Regions from separate parts of the Streptomyces sp. NPDC034084 genome, predicted to be linked through region 2. Evidence: riboswitches for the same ligand, from Rfam matches in the RefSeq annotation. Region 2 holds a riboswitch; each other region holds the start of a gene.
What was found. Region 2 has a riboswitch for cyclic di-AMP ahead of ACZ51I_RS05820 (LysM peptidoglycan-binding domain-containing protein). Riboswitches for the same ligand answer to the same signal wherever they lie in the genome.
Positions count from the first base shown of each region.

Region 1: another riboswitch for cyclic di-AMP. It lies ahead of ACZ51I_RS09325 (M23 family metallopeptidase); the one in region 2 lies ahead of ACZ51I_RS05820 (LysM peptidoglycan-binding domain-containing protein).
Region 3: another riboswitch for cyclic di-AMP. It lies ahead of ACZ51I_RS30360 (M23 family metallopeptidase); the one in region 2 lies ahead of ACZ51I_RS05820 (LysM peptidoglycan-binding domain-containing protein).
Region 4: another riboswitch for cyclic di-AMP. It lies ahead of ACZ51I_RS28075 (transglycosylase family protein); the one in region 2 lies ahead of ACZ51I_RS05820 (LysM peptidoglycan-binding domain-containing protein).

Region 1 covers NZ_JBVISK010000002.1:866,417-869,247, forward strand. The annotation lists gene ACZ51I_RS09325 (M23 family metallopeptidase) at 112-1,065, opposite strand; cyclic di-AMP (ydaO/yuaA leader) riboswitch at 1,068-1,224, opposite strand; gene ACZ51I_RS09330 (tyrosine-protein phosphatase) at 1,597-2,418, shown strand; gene ACZ51I_RS09335 (DUF6126 family protein) at 2,426-2,581, opposite strand; gene ACZ51I_RS09340 (helix-turn-helix domain-containing protein) at 2,615-2,831, opposite strand, start outside.
Region 2 covers NZ_JBVISK010000002.1:72,766-75,596, forward strand. The annotation lists gene ACZ51I_RS05810 (phosphocholine-specific phospholipase C) at 1-290, shown strand, start outside; gene ACZ51I_RS05815 (DUF6197 family protein) at 358-978, opposite strand; cyclic di-AMP (ydaO/yuaA leader) riboswitch at 1,367-1,514, shown strand; gene ACZ51I_RS05820 (LysM peptidoglycan-binding domain-containing protein) at 1,519-2,418, shown strand; gene ACZ51I_RS05825 (phosphoribosyltransferase family protein) at 2,402-2,831, opposite strand, start outside.
Region 3 covers NZ_JBVISK010000011.1:127,669-130,499, forward strand. The annotation lists gene ACZ51I_RS30355 (M16 family metallopeptidase) at 1-1,049, shown strand, start outside; cyclic di-AMP (ydaO/yuaA leader) riboswitch at 1,250-1,412, shown strand; gene ACZ51I_RS30360 (M23 family metallopeptidase) at 1,425-2,195, shown strand; gene ACZ51I_RS30365 (GntR family transcriptional regulator) at 2,387-2,831, shown strand, end outside.
Region 4 covers NZ_JBVISK010000008.1:299,807-302,637, reverse strand. The annotation lists gene eno (phosphopyruvate hydratase) at 1-954, opposite strand, end outside; gene ACZ51I_RS28075 (transglycosylase family protein) at 1,293-2,021, opposite strand; cyclic di-AMP (ydaO/yuaA leader) riboswitch at 2,025-2,198, opposite strand; gene ACZ51I_RS28070 (transglycosylase family protein) at 2,457-2,831, opposite strand, start outside.

The DNA of each region.
Region 1 (2,831 bases), 790 kb from region 2:
GGTTGACGGTGGGTGACATATGCCACCGATAAAGATTCCGCCAAGCCGGAATACGCCGGAGGCCCGGCACGTACGTGCCGGGCCTCCGGAAAAAGCGCTACTGACGTTCCGTCAGATGTTCACGCCGTGCTGGCGCAGGGTGGCCAGGGGGTCGATGTCCGAGCCGTACTCCGGCCCGGTGCGCATCTCGAAGTGCAGGTGCGGGCCGGTGACGTTGCCGGTCGCGCCGGAGAGGCCGATCTGCTGGCCGCCGCTGACGGCCTGGCCGGCGGAGACGGAGATCGAGGACAGGTGGGCGTACTGCGAGAAGGTGCCGTCGGCGTGCTGGATGACGACCTGGTTGCCGTACGCGCCGCCGTCGCCGGCGGAGTAGACGGTGCCGGGGCCGACCGCGACGACGGTGGTGCCGGTGGAGGCCATGAAGTCCACACCGGTGTGGTAGCCGGAGGACCACATGGAGCCCGCGGCGCGGTACGGGGTGGAGATGCCGCCGCTGACCGGGGCGACCCAGCCGGAGGAGGAGGTCGTACCGGCCGGCGAGGACTCCGCGGCGGACGACGCGGTGGTGGTGGCCTCGGCGGCGGCCGGGGCCGAGGGGCGCTCGCCGCCGCGGGAGGCGCGGGGGGTGTCGCCGTTCTTGCCGGAGCTCTGCGTGCTCTTGGGCGCGGCCTTCGGCGCGGCGGCCTTGGCGCTGTTCTTCGCGCCGAGGGTGAGCTTCATGCCGGGCAGGATGAGCGAGGGGTTCTCGCCGATGACCCGGCGGTTGTCCTCGTACAGCCGGTGCCAGCCGCCCGCGAGGTGGTGCTCGGCAGCGATCTTCGACAGGTAGTCGCCCCGGACGACGGAGTACGTCTTCGGCGCGGCCTTCGCGGTGGCGGGCGCCGCCTGGACGGCGGCGGCCTTCACCTGGGCGGGAGCGGCGGCCGGGGCGGCCTGCTCGGCGGCGTGGGCGCCGGTGGCTCCGAGGAGCGGGAGGGCGACGACGGCGCCTCCGGTGCCGGCTGCGGCGATGCCGCGGGTCAGGAGGTTGGACTTGGTGCGGCGGTGCTTACCCTTCGCGGGCATGGCGAATTCCTCTCCGGCGCCTGCGAGGTGAGCTGTCGGGTTCGGACTGGAGATGTCCGGTCGCGTGGACACGCGACTTCACCCCGAGCCGTCCTTCTTCGAGGGATCGGCGACTTACCTGGGTCCCCCGCTCCTGCCTTGTACGGGTGAGTGCGGATTCCGGTCGGTGGCAGGATTCGGCGGTCCGTCCGGATTGAGCGCGACGCTAGACGAGGGGGGTCGGCGCGAACAAGCCACAGTTTTCCCGCGCTCCCGGATGACGCGATATCCGGTCGGAATTCCGGTCACCCTCCGTGGAGGGCGGTCCCCGGATCCCCTTTTGCCGGGGGTATTTGGAAAAGACGATCAGGCACGGTCCGTCACGGTTATGACGCTGCTCACGCGTCGATCCCCATCTCCCCTGCAACCGGGGCGGGTTATCTCGAACTCCTCAATACGGACAGATCACCCATTCCCGTGCGAGGGGGTGTGTTCCAGGGGCCTCACCCGAGATGATTGCCCCAGGAACCGATCGACAGAACAGGAGCAGCCGTGACGCAGCAGCTGCCGCAGACCCCGCCCGCCGAAGCCGCCGAGCCCGAGCTGGCGGAGGTCCGCAACTTCCGGGACGTGGGCGGCCTGCCGACGACGGACGGGCGCGCCGTCCGTCCGGGCCGCCTCTTCCGCAGCGGCCATCTCGCCCACGCGACGGAGGACGACGCCGCCTTCCTCGCCTCGCTGGGCCTGCACACCGTCTTCGACTTCCGCAACGAGGCGGACCGGAGGGTCGAGGGTGCGGACGTCGAGCTGCCCGGCGTGCGGAACGTGAACATACCCCTCAACGACCCGGCCGACGGCAAGGAGTTCTGGAGGCTGGTGCGCGACGGCGAGACCGCGCAGCTGCGGGAGGTCCTCGGCGACGGCAAGGCGGCCGCCCGCATGTCCGCTTCGTACCGGAAGATGGTGGTGGAGCGGGCCGCGGAGCACAGCCTGATCCTCCACTCCATGGCGGAGGAGAGCGTCCCGGCCCTCATGCACTGCGCGGCTGGCAAGGACCGGGCCGGACTCGCCGTGGCGATCACCCTGCTCGCGGTCGGCGTCGAGCGGGACGCGATCGAGGCCGACTACGTGAAGTCCAACGAGCCGCACCGCCGTTACAAGGTGCGCCGCAGCTCCACCGCCCCGGACGCGATGTCGCCCGAGGTGATGGAGCTGCTCAGCCCGCTCTTCGACGCGCGGGTGGAGTATCTGCGCGCGGCCTTCGACACGATCGAGGCGACCTGGGGCTCGATGGACGCCTACTTCTCGGAGGGCCTGCGGCTGGCCCCGGAGACCCGCGAGCGCCTCCGCGAGCGGCTGCTCACCGAGGCGTGATCCCGGCCTACTGGTTCTGCCCGCCCAGCGTGAAGAGCAGGTAGAGGAAGCCGGCGAAGAGGTGGCCTGCGATCAGGTAGGCGAAGAGGCGGAGGACGAGGCCCTTGGGGAACTTGCCCTCACCCCGCTCCTCGCCGGTGACCGGTACGGACTTCTCGGACATGTCGGTCCTTTCCTGAGGAATCATCACGGAACGTCAGCGCCGGTGCGGGGTCCCGTCGCCGAGACACAGCTCGGCGGCGGGGCTCTGCATCAGGGTGTGGACGAAGAGCAGTTCGGCCCCGCCGGGGGTGTCGGCCCCGATCCGGTGCGGGGTGAGCGAGTCGAAGTGCGCGCTGTCCCCCGGATCGAGGACGTGGACGGCCCCGCCGAGCGCGAGCCGCACCCGCCCTTCCAGGACGTGGATCCACTCC
Region 2 (2,831 bases):
TGGCCGCCCGGTTCGCGCCTGACGCGGGAACGGGCAGGACGGCCCTCTGGTTCAGGATGACGAACGCCTCGGCCGGTCCCGTCACCTTCACGATCCGCTCGAACGCCTATCGCTCCGACGGTCCGTGGACGTACACGGTGCCGGCGAACTCCAGCCGCGAGGACTTCTTCAACGCGGTGGCTTACAACGGCGGTTGGTACGACTTCACGATCCTCGCGGACATCGACGGCAGCTGGTCGCGCCGGTACACCGGCCACATCGAGACCGGAGCCCCGAGCGTCAGCGGCTGACCCCTCTCCCCCGCGTGCCGGGCGGCGGCCTTCCGGTCGCGGCCCGGCCCCGGGGCGGCGGCGGACGTCAGCGGCCGGCGTGTGCGGCGCGGCGGACCGTGGCGTCGAGGAGGGCCACGGCGTCGGCGGCCGTGCGGCCGGGAGCCCGGTTCCACGGCCCGATCAGCCCCTGCCAACCGCGCGACCGCAGCTCGGTCATGATCCAGGCGGCCGCCTCGTTCATGGTGTCCGCGCCGCCGTAGCCGAGCCGGTGGGCGGCGAGGAGGGCGCCGCAGACACATCGGGCGCCCCGCGCGTCACGCAGCTTGTACGGGGCGTTCTGCCAGCCCCACTCCGTCAGCACCAGGCGCGCGTAGCCGAGATGCACCGAGGGACGGAGCTCGGCCTGGCCGATGCGGCGCCAGGTGTGCAGCCGGTCAGGGAGCAGGGCCCCGAGCCGTCCCGGGATGCGGCGCTCGGCGGGGAGCTCCGGCGGCAGGGCGGCGAGCGCGTCGGCCACGAGCCGCTCGACGGGCACGCTGAGCAGCTCCCGCCAGCCCTCCCCCGTCGGCTGCGCCTCCTCGGGGGCGGTCCAGTCCGTGACGATCCGCTGCCAGGTGGCGCTCTCGTAGAGGGCGGCGGCCTCCCGGTCGAGGGCGTCGGGGGTGCCGGGGGCTTCGGGGGTGAGGAGGGAGGCGGAGGGTGGCATGGGTGCTCCTGGGTCGACTGCCTCCATCTTTCAAGACGAATGTCGCTTTTGCTACTTTTGCCACTCCTCCGGAGAGTCGCCCCGAAGGGCAGTCCGTTGCGCATATTTTCCGGCTATTCGCTCACCCCGGAATTAAGGTCCATATGCGGACATTGCACTCCGGGTGACGCGACTCACTCAAGCCACCCCGCTTTCCGTCGACACCTCTCCCCCTCCCGTATGCCGCAAGGAAGTTCGGAGTCTTCCGGACGGCATGGATCTTGAATTGGCCGAATTCCGTGATCCATTTTCCCATTCGCCTGCCCCTCTCCCCTTGTTATTCGTCGCATTACTGGCCTACGGTCACCTCCATTCGAGCGGACCGCCCAATCCTGCCGCCGCTCGGCACACCTCCCTTTCACCCGACGGCAGGAGCGGGGGACCCACGAATACGCCGGCCCGGAATCCGGAACGGCTCGGGGTGAAGCCGCGTGCGCGCGGCCGGACATCTCCCGTCCGAACCCGACAGCTCACCCCGCAGGCGCCGGAGAGGACACCGCCATGCCTGCACACGGTAAGCACCGCCGCCCCCGCCGCAGCCCCGTCTCCCGCGGCCTCGCCCTGGTCGGAACGGGTGGCGCCGCGCTGACCCTGCCGCTCATCGCCCCGGCCGTCGCGGGCGCCGCGCCCGTGGCCGGCGCCCCGGAGATCGCCGCACAGGCCCCCGCCGCCCAGGCGCCGGCCGCCCTCGCCGCGCCGGCCGCGGCCAAGGCTCCGGCCGCCGCCCGCACGTATACCGTCGTGCGTGGCGACTCGCTTTCCCTGATCGCCCACAAGAAGGGAATTCAGGGCGGCTGGAAGAGCCTTTACCGTGCCAACCAGAGCGCAGTGGGTGACAATCCGTCACTCATTCACCCGGGTCTCGAACTGACGATTCGTCGGGATTCCGCGAAGACGGTCCCGACCCAGGCGAAGGCCAAGGCGAAGAAGTCCGCCACGACCGAGCGGGCCAGCCGCTCCGAGCGCCGGTCGGCCGGCCCCGCCGCCACTCACACGGGCGCCTCCGCCGCGCAGGCCGCTCCGGCCGTCGCCGCCCCCGCCGCACCCGTCAAGGCGGCCCCGGTCGCCGCCACGAACTACGCCGACAACCTCGACGGCTGGATCCGGGAGTCGCTGGCCATCATGGGCCAGCACGGCATCCCCGGCTCCTACGACGGGATCCTCCGCAACGTCATGCGCGAGTCGTCCGGAAACCCCCAGGCCATCAACCTCTGGGACTCCAACGCGGCCGCCGGCACGCCCTCGAAGGGTCTGCTCCAGGTCATCGAGCCGACCTTCCTGGCCTACCACGTGCCCGGAACGTCCATGGACCTGTTCGACCCGGTCGCCAACATCACCGCCGCGTGCAACTACGCGGCCGACCGTTACGGCTCCATCGACAACGTCAACGGGGCGTACTGACCCCCTGCCGCCGGAAGTGCTCGGTGAACCAGGAGGTGGCGAGGCCCGCCACCTCCTCCAGGGCGCCCGGCTCCTCGAAGAGGTGGCCGGCGCCCTCCACGACGGCGAGCCGGTTCTCGCAGCGCAGCAGGGCCAGGGCCCGGCGGTTGAGGTCCAGGACCAGCGCGTCCGCGCCGCCCACCACCAGGAGCGTCGGGGCGCGCACCCGGGCCAGGTGCTCGGCCGCGAGGTCCGGTCGGCCGCCGCGCGAGACGACGGCGCTCACCGGGGACGCGGGATCGCCCGCCGCCCACAGCGCGGCGGCCGCGCCCGTGCTCGCGCCGAAGTAGCCGAGCGGCAGTCCCGTGCTCTCGGGCCGACCGGCCAGCCACTGCGTGGCCCCGGCGAGCCGCCCGGCGAGGAGCGGGGTGTCG
Region 3 (2,831 bases), on a different contig from region 2:
AGGTCCCGGTCTCCCGGCTGCCCAAGGCGCTCGGCCTGCTCTCCGAGGCCCTGATCGCCCCGGCGTTCCTGGACACCGAGGTCGAGCGCCTGGTGCGCAACCGCCTCGACGAGATCCCGCACGAGACGGCCAACCCGGCGCGCCGCGCGGCCAAGCAGCTCTCCAAGGAGCTGTTCCCGGCCGAGTCCCGGATGTCACGGCCGCGCCAGGGCACCGAGGAGACCGTCGCCGCGATCGACGCCGCCGCCGTCCGCGCCTTCTTCGAGGCGCACGTCCGGCCCGCCACGGCCACGGCCGTGGTCGTCGGAGACCTGACCGGCGTCGACCTCGACAAGGTCCTCGCCGAGACGCTGGGCGCCTGGACCGGTGAGCCGGCCGAGCCGCTACCGATGCCGCCGATCACCGCCGACGACACCGGACGGGTCGTCATCGTGGACCGTCCCGGCGCCGTTCAGACGCAGCTGCTGATCGGCCGGATCGGCCCCGACCGGCACGACCGCGTCTGGCCGGCCCAGGTCCTCGGCACGTACTGCCTCGGCGGCACCCTGACCTCGCGTCTGGACCGGGTCCTGCGCGAGGAGAAGGGCTACACGTACGGCGTGCGCGCCTTCGGCCAGGTGCTCCGCTCGGACGCCGGGGGGAACGGCGCCGCGATGCTGGCCATCAGCGGCTCCGTCGACACCCCCAACACCGGCCCGGCACTTGAGGACCTCTGGAAGGTGCTCCGCACCCTCGCCGCCGACGGCCTGACCGACGCCGAGCGCGAGACGGCCGTCCAGAACCTGGTGGGGGTGGCGCCGCTCAAGTACGAGACGGCCGCCTCCGTCGCCGGGACGCTCGCCGACCAGGTGGAGCAGCACCTTCCGGACGACTTCCAGGCCCAGTTGTACGCGCGCCTGGCCGAGACCGGCACCGTCGAGGCGACGGCCGCCGTGGTCAGCGCCTTCCCGGTCGACCGGCTCGTCACCGTGCTCGTCGGCGACGCGGCGCAGATCGCGGAGCCGGTGCGCGCCCTCGGCATCGGTGAAGTGACCGTCGTGACGGGCTGATTCCGGCCCTGACGCGACGACGGGAAGACCCCGACGGCATCGTTCGTCGGGGTCTTACCGTATGTCCGTATTGAGAGCAACCATGATCGTATGCCCTGTGGCATGTCTTACAAAAGGCGCGTCTGGTTGGTGATTGAAAGACGATCCGCATAGCGTCGGTGCGGCTGTTCGTCAGTTGCACGTGCCGCAACCGCGGCACCGGACAGTCATCGCCGAGTCCCCGTCAGGCGCGAGCCTGGGGAGCCGGGGACCCACGTAGTCCCTGGGGTGAATCGGGCGCCTTCGTCTCGACGGAGGGGCTCGTAGGAGACCTTCCTGCTCCGAACCCGTCAGCTAACCCGGTAGGCGAGAAGGAAGGAAAGGATCAGCCCCTTCATGGCGTTCACCCGTGCCACCGGGAAGCATCGTGGTCCGAGCCGGATGGCGCGCCGCAGCGTGGGCATCGCCGGCGCCGCGACGCTGGCCACCACCGGCGTCATCGGAACCCTCGCCTCCCCGGCGCTCGCCGCCGACACGGACAACCGCTCCGTCGAGGACACCGGCCTCACCCAGGTGATCTCCGAGGAATCCCTCGTGGACCGGATCAACGCCCAGGCCGCCGCCCAGGAGCAGGAGGCCTTCGAGGCCATCGCCAAGGCGAAGGCCGAGGCCGAGGCGAAGCGCAAGGCCGAGGCCCGCGCCAAGGAGGTCCGGCTGGAGCGCGAGCGGGCCGCCCGCGAGGCCGAGCGCCGCCGCCTGGCCTCCTTCCAGCTCCCCGTCGCCGGCTCGTACGTCTCCACCGGCTACAAGACCGGCGGCTCGCTCTGGTCCTCCGGCAGCCACTCCGGCGTCGACTTCCACGCCGCCTACGGCAGCCAGGTGGTCTCCGTCGGCTCCGGCACCGTCGTCGAGGCCGGCTGGGGCGGCGCGTACGGCAACAACATCGTCATCCGGATGCACGACGGCACGTACACCCAGTACGGACACCTCTCCTCCATCGGCGTCCACGTCGGGCAGACCGTCGAGCCGGGCCAGCAGATAGGCATCTCGGGCTCGACCGGCAACTCCACCGGACCGCACCTCCACTTCGAGGCGCGCACCAGCCCCGAGTACGGCTCCGACATCGACCCCGTCGCGTACCTCCGCGCCCGCGGCGTCACCGTCTGACCCGGACCCCGCCGCACACCGCGTCGCAAAAGCCCCGGCTCGTACTGAGCCGGGGCTTTTCGCTGACCAAAAGACGCCCATGAATTCCGTCGGGGCATCGGAAATCCCGGCCTGCTGCAATAGAGTCGCGGATCGGGCGCGGAACAGGCGCCGGTCGAATTGTCTCGCGCGGACCAAGGCGGAGGTCGGACATGCGCATTCCCGCGCACTCGGTATGCACGGCGATCCGGGACGACATCGTCTCCGGCGTGTTCGAGCGGGGCGGCCGGCTGACCGAGGAGCAGCTCGCCCGCCGGTACGGCGTCTCCCGCGTCCCGGTCCGCGAGGCGCTGCGCACCCTGGAGTCCGAGGGCTTCGTCGTCACCCGCCGCCACGCGGGCGCCCAGGTCGCGGAGCCGACCGAGCAGGAGGCGGCCGATCTGCTGGACATGCGGGCGCTGCTCGAACCGCTGGGGGCCGCGCGGGCGGCGCAGCGGCGCACCGAGGCGCACCTCAAGGTGCTGCGCGGCCTGGTCAGGCTGGGGCAGGAGCGGGCCAGGCGCGGCCAGGGCGAGGACCTGCGCTCGCTCGGCGGCTGGTTCCACGAGACGCTCGCGCAGGCCTCCGGGAGCCCGGCCCTGACGGCGCTGCTCACCC
Region 4 (2,831 bases), on a different contig from region 2:
CTCCGGGTTGGTGACGAACAGGTCGTCGCCGACGAGCTGCACCTTGGCGCCGAGCTTGTCGGTGATGACCTTCCAGCCGGCCCAGTCGTCCTCGAACAGCGGGTCCTCGATGGAGACCAGCGGGTACGCGGAGACGAGCTCCTCGTAGTACTCGGTCATCTCGGCGGCCGAGCGGGACTTGCCCTCGAACTCGTACGAGCCGTCCTTGTAGAACTCGGACGCGGCGACGTCGAGCGCCAGCGCGATGTCCTTGCCCGGGACGTAGCCGGCCTGCTTGATGGCCTCCAGGATGAGGTCCAGCGCCTCGCGGTTGGAGTCCAGGTTCGGGGCGAAGCCGCCCTCGTCGCCGAGGCCGGTGGACAGGCCCTTGGTCTTCAGGACGGCCTTGAGGGTGTGGTAGACCTCGGTGCCCCAGCGGAGGGCCTCGGAGAAGGACTCCGCGCCGATCGGGGCGATCATGAACTCCTGGATGTCCACGTTGGAGTCGGCGTGCGACCCACCGTTGAGGATGTTCATCATCGGAACGGGCAGCAGGTGCGCGTTCGGGCCGCCCAGGTAGCGGAAGAGGGGGAGGTCGCTGGCCTCGGAGGCGGCGTGCGCGACGGCGAGGGAGACGCCGAGGATCGCGTTGGCGCCGAGCGAGCCCTTGTTCTCGGTGGCGTCCAGGTCGAACATGGCCTGGTCGATCAGGCGCTGCTCGGTGGCGTCGTAGCCGACGAGCTCCGGGCCGATCTGCTCGATGACGGCGAGGACGGCCTTCTCGACACCCTTGCCCTGGTAACGGTTCGGGTCACCGTCGCGAAGCTCGATGGCCTCGAACGCACCGGTGGAGGCGCCGGACGGAACAGCAGCACGGCCGGTGCTGCCGTCGTCGAGGCCGACCTCGACCTCGACCGTGGGGTTGCCTCGGGAGTCCAGGATTTCCCGGGCTACGACGACGTCGATGGACGGCACGAGCATCTCCTTCTGGGATGTGACGCTGGATGTGACGCAAGGTCGGTGCAGGGTCGCTTGGCCTTGCGACAAGAGCCTAACCGGCTCGGGGGCTCCCGCCCGCCGTGCGCCCGCCCCCTGGGACGAAAAAGGACCCAAGGGCACGCATCTCGGGAGGAAGGGCCCAAGATCTACTGGACGGTAACCGTCGACGCGTCCACCGAACCCGGGATCCGTCCCTCTATACGGGGGAACCCCGGTCCGGCGCGCACGGGGGAAGGGCGCGCCGGACCGGGGTGGTCACCGCGGGAGGGTCGTCGGGGCCGCGTGAGCCGCCGGACTCACGCGAGCCGCCGGACTCACTTCAGGTGGAGCTGCTGACCCGGGTAGATGAGGTCGGCGGTGTCGACGACGTCCTTGTTCAGCTCGAAGAGCTTGGCCCAGCCGCCCTTGACGCCGTGCGCCTGGGCGATCTTGCTGAGGGTGTCGCCGGTGACGACCTTGTACTCGCCGTCACCCTTCTTGACCTTCTTGCCGGTCGGCGTGGTGACGGTCTTCTTCGCGGCGGCCTTCGGCGCGGCCTGCTGTGTGGCCTGCTTCGGGGCCTGGCGCTGCTGGCTGCGGGTGGTCGGCTGCTCGGTCTCGCGCTGCTGCGGGGCGGCCTGCTGGGGCGCGCTCTGCTGCGGGGCGCTCTCGGCGGCGCCGCCGTCGTAGGAGGCACCGGAGAGGCCGACGCCGCAGTTCGGCCAGGCACCCTTGCCCTGGCCGGCCAGGACCTTCTCGGCGACGGCGATCTGCTGGGACTTCGACGCCAGGTCGGCGCGCGGGGCGTAGGCGGTGCCACCGAACGCGGCCCAGGTGGAGTTGGTGAACTGCAGGCCGCCGTAGAAGCCGTTGCCGGTGTTGATGGACCAGTTGCCGCCGGACTCGCACTGGGCGACGGTGTCCCACTCGGCGGAGGTGGCGGCCGAGGCGGCGCCCGCGGTCAGCAGCGGGGCGGCGACGGCGACACCGGTGACGCCGACGAGCGCGGCGACCTGGGCGGTCTTGGAGGGACGGCGGTGTTTGCCCTTGACGGAAAACAGCATGGGAATTCTCCTCACCGACGCCTGTGAGGTGAGCTGTCGGGTTCGGGCCGGAAAGTTGCCCGGCCGCGTGTCCTAGCACGCGGCTTCACCCCAAGCCGGTCATCGGCCGTCTGTCTCGACGGCCGGGACCGGCACTTACCTTGGGTCCCCCACTCCTGCCTTCGGCGCTTGCGCGACGACTGTTCCCGACGGCCGACGGCAGGATTCGGCGTTTCGGTCGACGGGGCCCGCGGTGGCGAGCGGTGACGACCGTAGACACAGACCCACCGGAAGTTCAAAGAGGCGCATTGCGGAAATATCGCCCCTGCTTGCCCTCCGGTGGGCGGTATTTATGCAGGTGAGAGGTGACAGAAGCAGAGTTAGCGGACGTGACACGCCAGTTGGGACGAAGAGACCCATGTCTCACTTGCCCAGAACCGGACATAAGCCCTCGAACTAACCGGCTGCCGACGCCGAATCCACCGTCAGGTCGAGGCTCTGACCAGGCAGGATGAGGTCCGGATCGGCGCCCACCGTCTGACGGTTGGCGTCATAGAGGGCCGTCCAGCCTCCGGTGAGTTCGTTCTGCCGCGCAATGCCGGACAAACTGTCACCCGGCCGCACGGTGTACTCGCCCGAAGCGCCCTGACTGTCCGTTGCGTCCGGATTCTTCACTTCGTCAGTCACGGGCGTGGCGTCGACGGCTTCGACGGGCTTGTCCGTACTCGACGCATGTCGACCGGCTTCGGCCGAGCTGTCCGGCTTGCCGGATTCCTCCGGAGCGGCCCCACCCCGGTGCTTGCCCGTCCCGGGCGTGGCCGACGGCGCGTC